DNA from 2 places in the Enterobacter chinensis genome. Region 2 is predicted to be linked to the other one. Evidence: predicted binding sites of a transcription regulator. Region 2 holds the regulator's gene; the other holds the start of a gene.

Region 1 (7,861 bases), on a different contig from region 2:
CCATATCGTGCTCAATCAGTAATACCGTGATGTCATGGCGATCCCGCAGAAAACGAATAATGCTGCTCAACTTATGCGTTTCAACCGGATTCAGCCCGGCGGCGGGTTCATCCAGACAGATCATTTCCGGCCCGGTACACATTGCTCGCGCAATTTCCAGACGTCTCTGCTGGCCGTACGACATCTCTCCCGCCAGGCGATTGGCGCACTCCACCAGATCCACCACTTCCAGCCAGTAGAAGGCCCGGTCCAGGGCGTCGCTTTCCGCCCGACGGTATGCCGGCGTATTTAAGATCCCGGCGAGCAGATTGCGGTTTACACGCATATGTTGTGCGACCAGCAGATTTTCCACGACTGACATCTCGCGAAAAAGGCGGATATTTTGAAACGTGCGCGCCAGTCCTGCGCGGTTGACCAGGTGCGTTCCGCCAAACATTTTGTAGAAAAGACGCTGCCCGAGCTGCGCGGGATGGATCCAGTCGCCTGGCTGGAATTTTTGTCCGAGTACCTGAATGACGTTGGTCGTTTTATTGCGGGTATTAAATAAAATGTTGCCGCCGGAGGCTCTGTAGAAGCCCGTCAGGCAGTTAAACACGGTGGTTTTCCCCGCCCCGTTGGGTCCAATAAGGGCAGTGATTGACCCGCGCTGAACGTCCAGGTTGACGTCGTTCAACGCTTTAATTCCACCGAAGTGCATCATCAGGTGTTCAACGCCTAATATCGTTTCGTTCATGGTGCGACGCCCTTACGCACGGCAAACCCGCTGCGATTAATGCGGATCAAACCGCGTGGACGCCAGATCATCATCACTACCATGAGCATGCCAAACAGCAGGACGCGGTACTCTGCAAAACTGCGCAGCAGTTCTGGCGTGACCGTGAGCACAAAGGCGGCCAGCACCACGCCCAGCGTCGAGCCCATACCGCCCAGCACGACGATGGCGAGGATCAGCGCGGATTCAAAGAACGTAAATGAGGTCGGGTTCACGAACCCCTGGTAGGTCGCGAAGAAAACCCCGGCAATGCCCGCGGTCGACGCGCCCAGCGTAAAGGCCGACAGCTTGACCAGAACATGATTCAGTCCCATTGAGCGACAGGCAATTTCGTCTTCACGCAGGGCTTCCCACGCCCGACCAATCGGCATTCGCGTCAGGCGGTGCTTGATATAGAGCACCAGCATCACCACCAGAAACAGCACCGCGTAGATAAAAATAAATTTCATATTCGGGTTGTAGGTCAGGTGGAAGAACTCGTGGAATGGCACGCCTCCTTCTTTCGCACGCCGACCAAATTCCAGACCGAATAAGGTGGGGGGAGGGGCCGACACGCCATTCGGTCCGCCGGTAAATGTCAGCCAGTTGTTCAGTATCAGGCGAATGATCTCCCCGAAGCCGAGGGTGACGATGGCCAGATAGTCACCGTGCATGCGCAGTACCGGGAAACCGAGCAGAGCACCTGCGGCGGCCGCCATGATTGCCGCCAGCGGCAGCATGCTCCAGAAGCCTAACCCGAGATACTGATACCCCAGCGCCAGACCGTAAGCGCCAATCGCGTAGAAAGCGACATATCCCAGGTCCAGCAGACCGGCCAGGCCCACGACGATGTTCAGCCCCAGGCCAAGAAGCACGTAGATCAGCCCGAGGATGGCGACGGTCAGCACATATTTGGTGGCGACAAACGGGAAGCAAATCGCGAGGGTAATCACCAGGGGAATAATCCAGCGCATGCGGCTTTTGTATTCCGGTGGCCGGACATACACGCCTGCGCTATCGGCTTCGAAGCGCGCCTGGAAACGGGCACCGGCAGGGGTACCTAAGAACGCGCTCAGCAGAAAACGCCCCAGCATCACAATGCCGACCATCCAGGCCAGTCGCTGTCCGGCGAAGTTAAAGCTGTACCCGTCCAGCACCACGCCCGCAATGGGGCCGAAGATAATTAGCGCAATCAGCCCCGAAAAAATCGCGTCCAGAATGCAGCGTTTAAGCGAAAAAGCGTGCGATACCATGTCGTTCTCCCTCACACTTTGGCCACAATCGGGCGCCCAAGCAGCCCCTGGGGCCGGAAAATCAGGATCATGACCAGCAGCCCAAACGAGAAGACATCTTTATAGTCCGAGTTCACCATGCCCGAGAACTGCGCTTCCGCCACGCCCAAAATAAGGCCGCCGAGCATCGCGCCGGGCAGAGAACCGATGCCGCCCAGTACCGCCGCCGTAAAGGCTTTAATGCCGATCACAAACCCGACGTAGAAATCAAAGGTGCCGTAATTCATGGTGATCAGCACGCCCGCCAGGCCGGCCATCGCTGCGCCGATGACAAAGACCAGCGAAATGATCCGGTCGGTATTAATGCCCAGAATGGAGGCCATTTTTCGATCCTGCTGCACCGCACGGCACATCCGCCCAAGACGGGTATGGTTGATTATCCAGGTGAGCACCAGCATGCCGGCAAACGAGGCGAGCAGAATAAACACTTTGGTGTAGGTTATCTGAACGAACCCATCGCCCAGATGCAGACGAATAACGCCGTCCAGCATGGTTGGCACCCCTTGCTGGCGGGGGCCCTGGCTCAGCTGCGCGTAGTTTTGCAGGATAAGCGACATCCCGATGGCGGAGATAAGTGGAGCGAGGCGCGTGGAGTTTCGTAGCGGCTTGTAGGCAATACGCTCGATAGTCCAGCCGTATACGCCAGTCACCACAATGGTGAAAACCAGCGTCCCAAGGATCAACAGCGGGAACGACTGCAGGCCGAAGAATGACAGCAGCGCCAGGCCAATGGCGCAGAGATAGGCGGAAATCATATACACTTCGCCGTGGGCGAAATTAATCATGCCGATAATGCCGTACACCATGGTGTAGCCGATGGCGATTAAGCCGTAGACGGAGCCCAGCGTTAAGCCATTGATTAACTGTTGCAGGAAGAATGTACTCATTTTAGCGCGCTCGTTTTATAGGCTGCGCGAGCCGCGCAGCCTGATGTTTATTACGCGCCGGCAGGCAGGCCCGCCGACGTTGAGCGTGACTCCGTCCCGTTACTGTACTTCCTTATATTTTCCTTTGTCGTCCCACTGGTAAACCACATAGTCAGAGACTTTCAGGTCGCCTTTGCTGTCCCAGGCTTTTTTGCCCATCACCGTGTCGACGGAGTTAGCTTTCAGCCACTCGCTGGCTTTGGCTGAGTCCTTGCCGCCGGTGGCCTTGAAGGCCGCTGCAATCGCCTGTACGGAAGCATAAGAATAAAGGGTGTAACCTTCCGGCTCGAATTTACCGGCGCGGAATTTCTCGATAACCGCTTTACCGTCCGGGATCAGGCGCGGATCTTTACCGAAGGTCATGTAAATACCATTGGTGTACTGCGGGCCGCCCGCCGCGGTTACCATCTCTTCGTTGACGATACAGTCACCGGAGAAGAATTTCGCCTGTACGCCCTGTTCACGCATCTGGCGAACCAGCGGGCCAGCTTCCGGATGACACCCGCCGAAGAACACCACGTCCGGTTTTTGTGCGCCTATCTTGGTGACCAGCGCGTTAAAGTCTTTTTCACCGCGCGATAGCCCCTCGTACATCACATCCTGAACCCCGCGTTTTGCCAGCGCCGCTTTGGTGGCGTCAGCCAGACCCTGACCATAGGTGTCTTTATCGTGAATGATCGCCACGCGTTTGGCTTTCAGTTTGTCGATGATGAAGTCGCTGGCAACCTGGCCCTGCTGGTCATCGCGGCCGCACATGCGGAAGATGTCGCTCATGCCGCGTTCGGTAATCAGCGGGTTGGTCGAGCCGGGGGTAATAGCGATGATCCCCGCATCGCTGTAAACCTCGGAGGCGGGCATTGTGGAAGAGGAGCAGAAATGGCCGACCACGGCGTTGACTTTATCCTGGTCAACTAAACGGTTGGCGACGGCTACGGCCTGCTTAGGTTCGCAGGCGTCATCTCCCTGAACCAGTTTGATCTTCTCACCGTTAATGCCGCCCGCGGCGTTAATGTCTTCAGCGGCCTGAGTTGCGCCGTGCCAGTACTGATCGCCATAGGTGGCATTAGGACCCGTGAACGGCCCGGCCACACCAATCACAATATCTGCCCTGGCGGAAAACGCCGTCACCAGGCAGCCGGCCAACACGAGAGAAAGAGGAGTTCTGATAAATTTCAGCGACATTATTATGTTCCTTAGCAAAGAGGTTTTTGCACCACGGCGTAAACCCAAACGCCCGACGGCGCAGCCAATCCAAAACACGAACAAGAACAAAATGCACTAAACGAACAAGATACAGACGGCATCCTGCATATTACGGCGAGGTTTCCCTGCGCAGCATCGCGCGAAGAACAGTAAGCAAAAACGTTGCCAGAATGGTTAATCCATTGACGGGCTTGTGACCTGTTTGAGTATAGAGCGCCGCGTTATGCCGCCCTGTGGGAGGAGAAGAAATTACAGCGGAGATCACATATCGTTAACAATAAAGCCCATAAGTTGTGCAAAGGTCACGATTTGCACGTTTTTGCAGCAATAAAGACCTAAACTTCAGCCCGGAGAGGCGTGAGATATGTGTTAGGATCGTTTCCTTTTTATCAGGAGTGTCAGCGATGACTGAAGGCCCATTAAATGAAAGCGAAATGGCGTGGCTTGAAGAGACGTTAATGTCTTACGGTCATGATGATGCGTCCGTGATTGACGTGTCCGAACTGGACGGCATGTTCACCGCAGTGCTTTCCGGCCCTGTTGTCGTTGAGCCAGATGCCTGGCTGGTGGCGGTGTGGGGTGGTGAAAAATACATTCCACGCTGGAAAAACGATCGTGAGATGAACCGTTTTATCGATCTCTGCTTTAAGCATATGAACGATATTGCCGAGCGCCTGAGCGAATATCCGGATCAGTTTGAACCGATGTTTGGGTACAACGACGTGGACGGTGAGAGCTATACCGTTGTGGAAGAGTGGTGCTACGGCTACATGCGCGGCGTGGCGCTGACGGACTGGTCAGCCTTGCCGGAAGAGCTGAAGGCCGATCTTGATGTGATTGCGCTGCACGGTACGGAAGAGAACAGCGACCAGCTGGATGCGCTGACCGAAGAAGACTATAAAGCCAGCATTGAGCGTATTCAGCCTGCGGCGCTGCGCTTGTATAACTACTGGGTTAACAACCCGCAACAGCCGGAAGTGAAGAAACCGACGGTGAATGGCACGAAAGTTGGGCGTAACGATCCGTGTCCTTGCGGCAGCGGGAAGAAGTTTAAGAGCTGCTGTTTGCACTGATAAAAAAAGGGGCTGATGATAGCCCCTTTTTTATTTAACCCACTTCCGGCAGCATTCCCGCTGCAATCAACGCCTGCACCAGAATAATCACCACCCCACAGGCAAACACAACACACAGCAGCGGTTTTCCCCCTGCCACGCGGTACCCCTGCTGCGGATGCTGCTGGCGGCTCTTCCATGCCAGCAGGGAAGGGAGGAGCAGGGCAAGGACCGACAGCGCCACCCCTGCGTATCCCAGCGCCATCACAAACCCGCGTGGATAAAACAGCGCAAATGCCAGCGGCGGCAGAAAGGTGATTGCCCCGGTCTGTAAACGCCCTGCGGCGGTATTGCGACGCTGGAACAGGTCGGCCAGGTAATCGAACAGGCCAAGGGCCACACCCAGGAACGAGGTCGCCAGCGCCAGGTCGGCAAACAGGTGTACCGCCAGCTCAACGTGCGGGGAGGTGACGACCTCGCGCAGTGCCAGCAGAAAACCGTTCAGGCCAGCGTGCTGTGCCATCAGCCCAATAAAGGTTGAGGAATCAATGCTGCCCAGGGTCACCAGTTGCCAGAAAATATAGGCGATCAGCGGGATCGCGCTGCCGATGACAAAGACGCGGCGCAGCTTGCGAATATCGCCGTTCATATAGCTAACGATGCTCGGCACGCTGCCGTGGAAGCCAAACGAGGTGAAGATGACCGGGATGGCGGAAAGCGCCAGACCTTTTTCCAGCGGCAGGGTCAGCAGATTGACCTTGTGAACATGCGGTGCCAGCAGGACCAGCATGACTATCAGGAACAGAATTTTGGCGCTGAACAGAAAACGGTTAAACAGATCGACCAGCGACGTCCCCACGCAGACCACACCGCCGCCGATGAGCGCAAAGAAGATAGCCCCCGTTGCAGGGGTAATGTCTGAGCCGAACCAGTCATTAACGCTGGAGGCGATCAATTCTCCGGCGCCGCTGATATAGGCGGCGGTCAGGGCGTACATCAGGAACATCATGCTAAAGCCGGTTATCCACTGGCCGTAACGTCCCAGGTAGCGCGACGCAAGTGAACCCAGACCGGTGTCGGCGGGCACATGCTGGTAAACCTCAAGCAGCAGCAGGGCGGTGTAACACATCAATGCCCAAAGCGTACCCAGCAGCAGCAGGGTCATGCCAAATCCCACGCCTGCGGCGGCCAGGGGCATTGCCAGCATTCCTGCGCCAATTGTCGTTCCGGCGACGATAAAAATACTTCCCAGGGTTCTGTTTTTCACGCTTTCCTCTACAACGGCTCTTAATCGCGGCAAAATCTGCGGCGCAGAGTAAGGCAAAAGCGATAATTCGTCAAACCACCGTTACAAGGGGTGTAATGAAAGGTTTACGTATTGCGCTGCCGACAATCCGACGTGGGACGACGTTCAGGTATGACATAAACAAGGCGAACAGGGAATAAAATGCGTGTTTTGATGTGGGGGAGGGAAAGGGAAATTAACGCGGTGCCGGAAACCAGCACCGCATTGAGATTAATTCTGCGTATCAAGAGTGGAAAGTTCTTTATCAATAAAGTAAAGACCTTCGCCTGATTTACCCACCAGAGCTAATTTATCCAGAACAGATTTAAACAGCTTCTCTTCTTCGTGCTGTTCAGCAACGTACCACTGCAGGAAATTAAAGGTTGGATAATCCTGGCTGGTCATAGCGGCATGAACCAGTTCGTTAATTTTCTGTGTGATCAGCTGCTCGTGCTCGTAGGTGGCACGGAACAGTTCGTCGAGAGAATTATATTCAGCAAAAGGGGATGCCACGGTTTCAATGCGCGGCAGGCTGCCCGTATCTGTCAGATAATCAAACAGACGTTGCATGTGGGTCATCTCTTCCTGAGCGTGACGACGCAGAAACGCGGCTGCGCCTTCGAAGCTGTGGTAGCTGCACCAGGCGCTCATCTGCTGGTAGAGGAGAGACGAAAAAAGCTCAAGGTTCATTTGTGCGTTGAGCTTGTCGATCATTTCAGATTTCAGCATGGTGGCGCTCCGGGTTATTATTTCTGGTTCACAATGAGCGACACTATAATTTGTTATTTAATTATTTGCAAAACGTAAAATTTTTATTTCTTTATTTAAAATACGAATGGGAATAAAACGCATTGGCGATGTTTATATTTATTATTGAGAATTGTTTTTGTTCGTAATAAATAAACCGCCAGCAAACGCTGGCAGCCTTGATCAATACCACGGATTATTTGACTTAGGGGTAACGGCATAACCCATACATTTATACTGGATAGTTACGCTCTCGTTCAGACATAACGCGCCGCTGGTCAGGGTGCAGGTTTTGATGGGCTGACCATACGCTGAAGCAGTGGCATACCCCATGCTCTGACACGCTTTTGCCGCCGTGCCGTTATTCACATACTCATCGGAATACGCATTTTGCAGCACTGCCTGGCCGTAGTCGAGGCGGACGATGCCGTTAGGCGCGTCGAGGCTACTGACTTCAGCCTGGCGGTTAATACTACACCCTGCGAGCAGCAGGAGCGTGCCGGCTACAATGACTCTTTTCATGGTTCGCTCTGAGTGGATGGAAATACGTTATCGTACCCGCAGATGCCCACTGCAATGCCAGGAATAGCCGGGCAATCTGCCCT
Region 2 (7,861 bases):
GCCGGCGGTGGCGGAAGAGGTTGAGGATACCTTTGATAACGACGACATGCCGCTGCCTGCGCTGCACGTCCTGCTGGTGGAAGATATTGAGCTGAACGTGATTGTGGCGCGCTCTGTGCTGGAAAAATTGGGCAACAGCGTCGATGTCGCGATGACGGGTAAAGCCGCTCTGGAGATGTTTAAACCGGACGAATACGACCTCGTTCTGCTGGATATTCAATTACCGGATATGACCGGGCTGGATATCTCGCGTGAACTAACGCGCCAGTACGCGGCCGATGAACTGCCGCCGCTGGTTGCGTTGACGGCGAACGTACTGAAAGATAAAAAAGAGTATCTCGATGCCGGTATGGACGATGTACTCAGCAAGCCGCTGGCGGTGCCTGCTCTGACCGCCATGATTAAGAAGTTCTGGGATACCCATGATGAAGAGGAGAGCACCATGACGTCTGTTGATAGCGCAAAAGCCCAAACGATACTCGATACGGGAATGCTTGAGCAGTACATCGATCTGGTTGGTCCAAAACTGATTACCGACGGTCTGGCGGTGTTCGAAAAAATGATGCCTGGCTATCTGAGCGTGCTGGAATCAAACCTGACCGCCCGGGACCAGAAGGGCATCGTGGAAGAAGGACATAAAATCAAAGGTGCAGCCGGCTCGGTCGGTTTACGCCACCTGCAGCAGTTGGGTCAACAGATTCAGTCGCCTGATTTACCTGCCTGGGAAGATAACGTGGGTGATTGGGTTGAAGAGATGAAACAAGAGTGGCAAAACGATGTTGCAGTTCTTAAAGCCTGGGTCGATGCCAGAAAAAAATGACCCCGGCTTAACCGGGGTGCGCGAATACTGCGCCAACACCAGGGAAATCGTGGCTGCGCCTGTTTTTTAAAGTTATTTTCGAAAAGGCGCCGCCTGAAAAATTTAGGCCGCACGCAGATAAGATAGCAAATCTTAAATGGTTTGTTACATGAATCAGTGAAATGTGTGAAGCATAGCGTTTTAATCAAAATTATTAATGTGCTTCAGCAAGTTGCAGAAAAGGATCGTCATGATGAAAAAGATTGGTGTCGTGCTGAGCGGATGCGGTGTTTACGATGGTTCTGAGATACATGAAGCCGTCATCACGCTGCTGGCTTTGGCAAAACAGGGAGCAGAGGTTATTTGTTTTGCGCCAGACAAAAATCAGGCGGATGTAATTAATCATCTGACCGGTGAGCCGATGGCGGAAACCCGTAATGTACTGATTGAAGCCGCGCGTATTGCGCGAGGTGATATCCATCCTCTTATTCAGGCAGACGCCGCTGAGCTTGATGCGTTAATTGTGCCGGGTGGGTTTGGCGCTGCTAAAAATCTCAGCACCTTTGCCGCGCAGGGTGCGGAGTGTCAGATCGATCCTCATCTAAAAACGTTGTCGCAGGCCATGCACGCGGCGGGAAAACCGCTGGGCTTTATCTGCATCGCCCCGGCCATGCTGCCCAAAATTTTTGATTTCCCGCTGCGCCTGACTATCGGGACGGATATTGATACCGCAGAAATCGTCGAGGAAATGGGGGGCGAACACGTCCCGTGCCCGGTAGATGATATTGTGGTTGATGAAGATAACAAAATTGTCACCACGCCTGCCTATATGCTGGCGCAGAATATTGCAGAGGCCGCCTCAGGTATTGAAAAGCTGGTGGCTCGCGTGCTGGTGCTCACTGAATGAGACGTCAATTTGGCGCAGGCGCATGGGTGAAGCGTATTCTCTTGCGCATCGTTCTTGTGCTGGCGGTATTCTGGGGAGGCGGGCTGGCTTTATTCAGCATTATGCCGGTTCCGTTCTCTGCCGTTATGGTTGAGCGCCAGCTCGGCGCGTGGCTCACCGGCGATTTCAGCTATGTGGCCCACTCAGACTGGGTGAGCATGGACGCGATCTCACCGTTCATGGGGCTGGCGGTCATCGCGGCGGAGGATCAGAAATTCCCGGAGCACTGGGGGTTCGACGTTGCGGCCATTGAAAAGGCACTTGCCCATAACGAACGCCACGAAAACCGCGTGCGAGGCGCGTCAACGCTGTCACAACAGACGGCCAAAAACCTGTTTCTGTGGGATGGGCGAAGCTGGGTGCGAAAAGGGCTGGAAGCGGGGCTGACCCTGGGGATGGAAACAGTCTGGAGCAAAAAGCGCATCCTGACCGTCTATCTCAACGTCGCTGAATTTGGTGACGGCATATTTGGTGTGGAAGCTGCCGCACAGCGTTATTTTAATAAACCGGCCAGCCGTCTGAGTATGTCAGAAGCGGCACTCCTGGCGGCTGTTTTACCTAATCCCATCCGCTTTAAAGCCAGTGCCCCATCAGGGTACGTGCGAAGCCGACAGGCGTGGATCATGCGCCAGATGCGTCAGTTGGGAGGGGAAGGGTTTATGGAGCGCAATAAATTAATGTAGGGCGGGTAAGCGTAGCGCCACCCGCTGAATAGCAGACCTTAATCTTCGTCGAACCCTGCGTTAAACAAGGCAATCACCGCCGCCAGCGCTTCCTCTTCCTGAGGGCCGGTGGCTTCTACTTCAATCTGGCGCCCTTTGGCGGAATCCAGCATCAGCAGCGCGATCACGCTGTTTGCTTCCGCTTCGGTACCTTCGTCATTCCGCAGCAGAACCTCAGCATCGAAACCCTGCATCAGCTCAAACAGTTTCATCGCCGGGCGTGCATGCATGCCCAGCTTGTTGGTGATCTCAACGGTTTGTTTTACGGTCATGTTTTACGTTTTTCCAGCGTGCGATGACGGGACTGAACGTTCTTCCCGCGCGAGCGGAAATAGTCGGCCAGCTGTTCGGCGATGTAAACCGAACGATGTTTACCGCCGGTACAGCCAATCGCCACCGTCAGGTAGCTGCGATTGTTTGTCTCCAGCATTGGTAACCATAGCTCAAGGTAGCTTCGCGTCTGGTAGATAAAATTGTGAACTTCTGTGTGCCTGTCGAGGAAGGCCGCGACGGGCTTATCCAGACCGGTCATTGGACGCAGTTTCGGATCCCAGTGCGGGTTCGGCAGGAAGCGCACATCGAAAACATAATCCGCATCAATCGGGATACCGTGCTTAAATCCAAAGGATTCGAACACCATCGTCAGTTCGCGCTCGCGCTTGCCCAACAGCCGGGTACGCAGCATTTCCGCCAGCTCGTGAACGGACATCTCCGAGGTGTCGACAATCAGGTCGGCACGAGAGCGCAGCGGCTCCAGCAGATCGCTCTCTTCATCGATAGCGCTCTCCAGAGAGAGGTTCTTACTGGAAAGCGGGTGCAGACGACGGGTATCGCTGTATCGGCGGATCAGGGTATTACGGTCTGCATCAAGGAACAGCAGCTGAGGCGAAAACGCCTCAGGCAGGTTACTCATCGCCTGCTCAAAAATTTCTGGCGATTCAGGCATATTACGAACGTCGATACTGACGGCGGCAGAGGTTTGTCTTTCCGCAAGCGTCCGAGCCAGGTCGGGCAATAACACGACCGGCAGGTTATCTACGCAGTAAAAACCCATGTCTTCCAGCGCGCGCAGAGCAACGGATTTCCCCGACCCTGAACGGCCACTGACAATCATCAGCACCATGTTCCGTTTCTCCTCAGGACAACAGATGTGAAGGCCATCTCCTGGTTATGCATCATCCTGATTGCCTTCTGCTTCAGTGATAATTTGATAGAGCTCTTCATCACTTTGGGCCGAGCGCAGTCGGCGGCAAATGGTTTTATCGGCCAGACGTTTTGCGACCAGCGACAGCGTATGCAGATGGGTTTTCGTTTGGTCGGCAGGAACCAGCAGCGCGAAGAGGAGATCGACGGGCTGGTTATCAATGGCATCGAAGGCGATAGGTGTTTCAAGCTGCACAAACACACCGACGGCGCGCAGGGTATCCTCTTCCAGTTTGCCGTGCGGGATCGCGATGCCGTTGCCGATACCGGTACTGCCCATTTTTTCACGGGTCAGGATCGCTTCGAACACCACCTGCGGCGGCAGGCCCAGCTGTTTTGCAGCCAGTTCACTGATGATCTCCAGCGCACGTTTTTTGCTCTGGCAGTGAACAGCACTGCGGGTACATTCCTGGTTAAGGACATTGCTCAGTTGAAGAGCGGAATCGTTGTTCATCATAATTTCACCTAAGCGCTAACTGTACAAATGGCCTGTTGTGTTTCACAACAGGCCGTCCTGCACCCGTTAACTGCCCGGACAATTAGTGTTGTTTCAGTTTATCTTTATGTTTATTGAGCTGTCGCGCAAGCTTATCAATCAAGCCGTCGATAGCAGCGTACATGTCCTGCCCTTCCGCACTGGCATGGAGTTCGCCCCCGTTAACATGCAGGGTGGCATCCGAGATATGAGTCACTTTCTCCACTTTCAACACAATATAGACCTGATTGATCCTTTCGAAATACTGCTCGAGTTTCGCAAACTTCGTGTTCACAAAGTCGCGTAAAGCCTCAGTAATTTCGACGTTTTGTCCAGTGATGTTGAGCTGCATAGTGTCTTCCTTATCGGTTGTGTCAGACCAGCTGTTTACGCTGGTTGGACGGCGGAATGGATAAAGACTCTCGATACTTCGCAACAGTACGACGTGCCACCATAATACCCTGATCGGACAGCATGGTGGTTAACTTACTGTCACTCAGTGGCTTCGCGGGGTTCTCCGCGGCGATCAACTTCTTCACCAGGGCACGAATCGCCGTTGACGACGCTTCGCCGCCGCCCTCGGTATTAACGTGGCTGGAGAAGAAATACTTAAGCTCAAAAATACCGCGCGGACTGTGCAGATACTTCTGCGTGGTTACACGGGAAATGGTTGATTCATGCATCTCGACGGCCTGGGCGATATCCGCCAGCACCATCGGTTTCATATACTCTTCGCCCTGCTCAAAGAAAGCCTGCTGCTGTTCGACAATGCAGCGGCTGACGCGTAGCAGCGTATCATTTCGGCTCTCCAGACTTTTGATCAACCATCGCGCTTCCTGCAAATTGCTACGAATATATTGATTGTCGGAGTCGTTACGCACGCTGGTGCACATGGAGGCATACTGCTGGTTGATTTGCAGGCGAGGGATGCTGTCAGAGTTCAGTTCAACGACCCATCGGTCATTGTGTTTTCTGACCAGCACATCCGGGATCACGTACTCGGGTTCGCTGGTCTGGATCGACTGACCGGGGCGCGGATCGAGCGACTGAATCAGATTCACCGCTTCTTTCAGCACGTCTTCTTTCAGGCGCGTGACGCGCATCAGGCTGCGGAAATCATGGTTAGCCAACAGATCCAGATGATCGCTAATGATGACGCGCGCCTCATCGAGCCATGGCGTCTCTTTGCTGAACTGAGAAAGCTGGATCAGCAGGCAGTCGCGCAGATCTTTTGCGGCCACGCCTACCGGATCGAAACGCTGGATGCGCTTCAGAACAGCTTCTACTTCCTCAAGCTCAATCTCTTCGTCGCCCATGCTTTCGAGGATATCGTCCAGCGTGACGGTTAAATAGCCCGTGTCATCCACGGCATCGACAATGGACGTGGCAATCGCACGATCGGTGTCGGAGAAGGGGGTCAGCTCCACCTGCCACATCAGGTAATCCTGAAGCGACTGGGTGGTTTCTCCCTGATAGACCGGTAGCTCATCGTCCTGGTAGTCTGCACGCGTACCGGAAGGGGTTCCGGCGGTGTAGATTTCGTCCCAACTGGCATCCAGCGGAAGCTCGTCCGGCATCTCTTTTTGTTCGAGTGCATCCGCGGTGTCGAGCGCTTCTGTATCCTGCGACTGCTGGGTTTCTACCTCGTCATGAAGATCGGTTTGTTCCAGCAGGGGATTACTGTCCAGCGCCTGCTGGAGCTCCTGCTGAAGTTCTAACGTGGACAGTTGCAACAGGCGAATTGCCTGCTGTAACTGCGGCGTCATCGCCAGTTGTTGGCTGAGCCTTAATTGCAAACCTTGCTTCATGTTCAGAGCATTTTTCTCCGGTTCGGCGTTACGTTACCTCTACCCTATCAGAGTCTGAAGTCTTCCCCAAGATAGACGCGCTTAACATGATCGTCTTCGAGGATCTGTTGCGGCGTACCGTGGGCGATCAGATTGCCCTGGCTCACAATATACGCGCGTTCACACACGGCCAGCGTTTCACGCACGTTGTGGTCGGTGATCAGTACGCCAAGCCCGCTGTCACGCAGGTGTTCAATGATTCGTTTAATGTCGATAACGGAGATCGGGTCAACGCCCGCAAACGGTTCATCCAGAAGGATAAATTTCGGGTTTGCGGCCAGCGCACGCGCAATCTCAACGCGGCGACGTTCACCCCCGGAGAGCGCCTGACCGAGGCTGTCACGCAGATGCTCAATGTGGAACTCTTCCATCAGCTCGTTAGCACGATCCTGACGCTGTTCGCTGGTCAGATCGTTACGAATTTGCAGGACCGCCATCAGGTTATCGTAAACGCTAAGACGACGGAAAATGGAAGCTTCCTGCGGCAGATAGCCGATCCCACGGCGCGCGCGCGCGTGCAGCGGCAGAAGACTGATGTCTTCATCGTCAATGACAATGTTGCCGGCATCGCGCGGCACAATGCCAACGACCATGTAGAAGGTTGTGGTTTTACCCGCACCATTAGGGCCAAGCAGGCCCACAATTTCGCCGGAGTTGACGGTCAGACTGACATCTTCTACGACACGGCGGCCCTTATAGGCCTTCGCGAGGTTTTTTGCAGTTAATGTTGCCATAACGAATTAGTTACTCTTCTTCTGTGCCGGGGCCTGGCCTTTGCCTTTGTCCTGCAGCTGCGACGGAACCAGTACGGTGGTGACGCGTTTGCCTTTCTCGCTGGAGGCCTGCATTTTTTGCTCTTTAACCAGATAGGTGATCTGGTCGCCGGTAATGTTGCTGTCCAGCTGTTCCAGATATGCATTCCCGGTCAGGATGACCAGATCTTTCGCCAGCTCATAGTGCATATGCGTGGCGTGGCCTTTCACCGGCTTGCCGTTGTCCTGCATCTGATAGAAGGTCGCCGGATTACCATAGCCATCGATAATCTCTTTGCCCTGCTCGCCACCCGGACGGGTAACGACCACTTTGTCGGCGTTAATTTTAATGGTGCCCTGGGTCATGACGACGTTACCCGTAAAGGTGACGACGTTACCCTGCATATCGAGAGACTGGGTGTCGGACTCGATATGGATCGGCTGGTCGGTATCGCCCGTTACAGCAAGCGCGGGGAGACTGGTTGCCAGCATCGCGCTGGCGATAATTACTTTAAGGCTGAGTTTGTTTGTTTTGAATTTCATAGGAGGTTCTAACCTTTTCAATCAGCTCGGCGTTTTTGCTGCGTAAGTTCCCGCGCATTCTTAAACCGCTGGAATTAAATGTTGTGCCATACAGTGTGACCAGATCCTGCGACGTCACGTCCTGGGTCACCAGGTTGATTTGGGCATTATCCGTCGTAATTTTTCGCAGTTGCGAGTCAGCGGTCAGGGCGTTGACTTCAACGTGACCATACAGATAAAGCATACGGTCATTTGTCAGTTTTGCCCGATCGGACTTAATTGACCACGTTGGCACTTTGTCTTTATCAAACGTGGTCATGACGGGCTGGGTAAACCACGAAATACCGTCATCTGAAAAATATTCAACATGCTGGGCAATCAGGCGATAGTTCAGCGCGCCTTCCGGGCTATAGACCACGGTGTCGCTGTGATCGCTTTTATAGGTTGGATCGTTAGTGTTGATCGCTTCCGTTTGCGTATCGTCGCGATCGGCAAGGTTCACGCCAATCAATACCAGGGCGACAAGCGAAAGCAAAATGATAATCCAACGTCTGGTTTTACTCATATCGATTGCCCTTTGGCCTCATCAAGCTTG

What was found. Region 2 encodes sigma-54, which starts transcription at its own class of promoters, with help from an activator protein. Its sites were predicted from a motif close to GTTGGCACANNTTTCGCTNT; they were not measured.
Region 1: the regulator sigma-54 is predicted to act here: its motif matches at 4,323-4,342, upstream of PYW49_RS18275 (branched-chain amino acid ABC transporter substrate-binding protein).

Annotation. Positions count from the first base shown of each region.
Region 1 is NZ_JARDVI010000006.1:174,092-181,952, reverse strand. Features, by position in the region: gene PYW49_RS18290 (ATP-binding cassette domain-containing protein) at 1-733, opposite strand, end outside; gene livM (high-affinity branched-chain amino acid ABC transporter permease LivM) at 730-2,004, opposite strand; gene PYW49_RS18280 (ABC transporter permease subunit) at 2,016-2,930, opposite strand; gene PYW49_RS18275 (branched-chain amino acid ABC transporter substrate-binding protein) at 3,030-4,151, opposite strand; gene PYW49_RS18270 (YecA/YgfB family protein) at 4,577-5,245, shown strand; gene tyrP (tyrosine transporter TyrP) at 5,280-6,491, opposite strand; gene ftnA (non-heme ferritin) at 6,741-7,238, opposite strand; gene yecR (YecR family lipoprotein) at 7,440-7,778, opposite strand.
Region 2 is NZ_JARDVI010000003.1:74,902-82,762, forward strand. Features, by position in the region: gene arcB (aerobic respiration two-component sensor histidine kinase ArcB) at 1-820, shown strand, start outside; gene elbB (isoprenoid biosynthesis glyoxalase ElbB) at 1,053-1,706, shown strand; gene mtgA (monofunctional biosynthetic peptidoglycan transglycosylase) at 1,703-2,428, shown strand; gene npr (PTS phosphocarrier protein NPr) at 2,467-2,739, opposite strand; gene rapZ (RNase adapter RapZ) at 2,736-3,590, opposite strand; gene ptsN (PTS IIA-like nitrogen regulatory protein PtsN) at 3,636-4,127, opposite strand; gene hpf (ribosome hibernation promoting factor) at 4,210-4,497, opposite strand; gene rpoN (RNA polymerase factor sigma-54) at 4,520-5,953, opposite strand; gene lptB (LPS export ABC transporter ATP-binding protein) at 6,001-6,726, opposite strand; gene lptA (lipopolysaccharide ABC transporter substrate-binding protein LptA) at 6,733-7,287, opposite strand; gene lptC (LPS export ABC transporter periplasmic protein LptC) at 7,256-7,831, opposite strand; gene kdsC (3-deoxy-manno-octulosonate-8-phosphatase KdsC) at 7,828-7,861, opposite strand, start outside.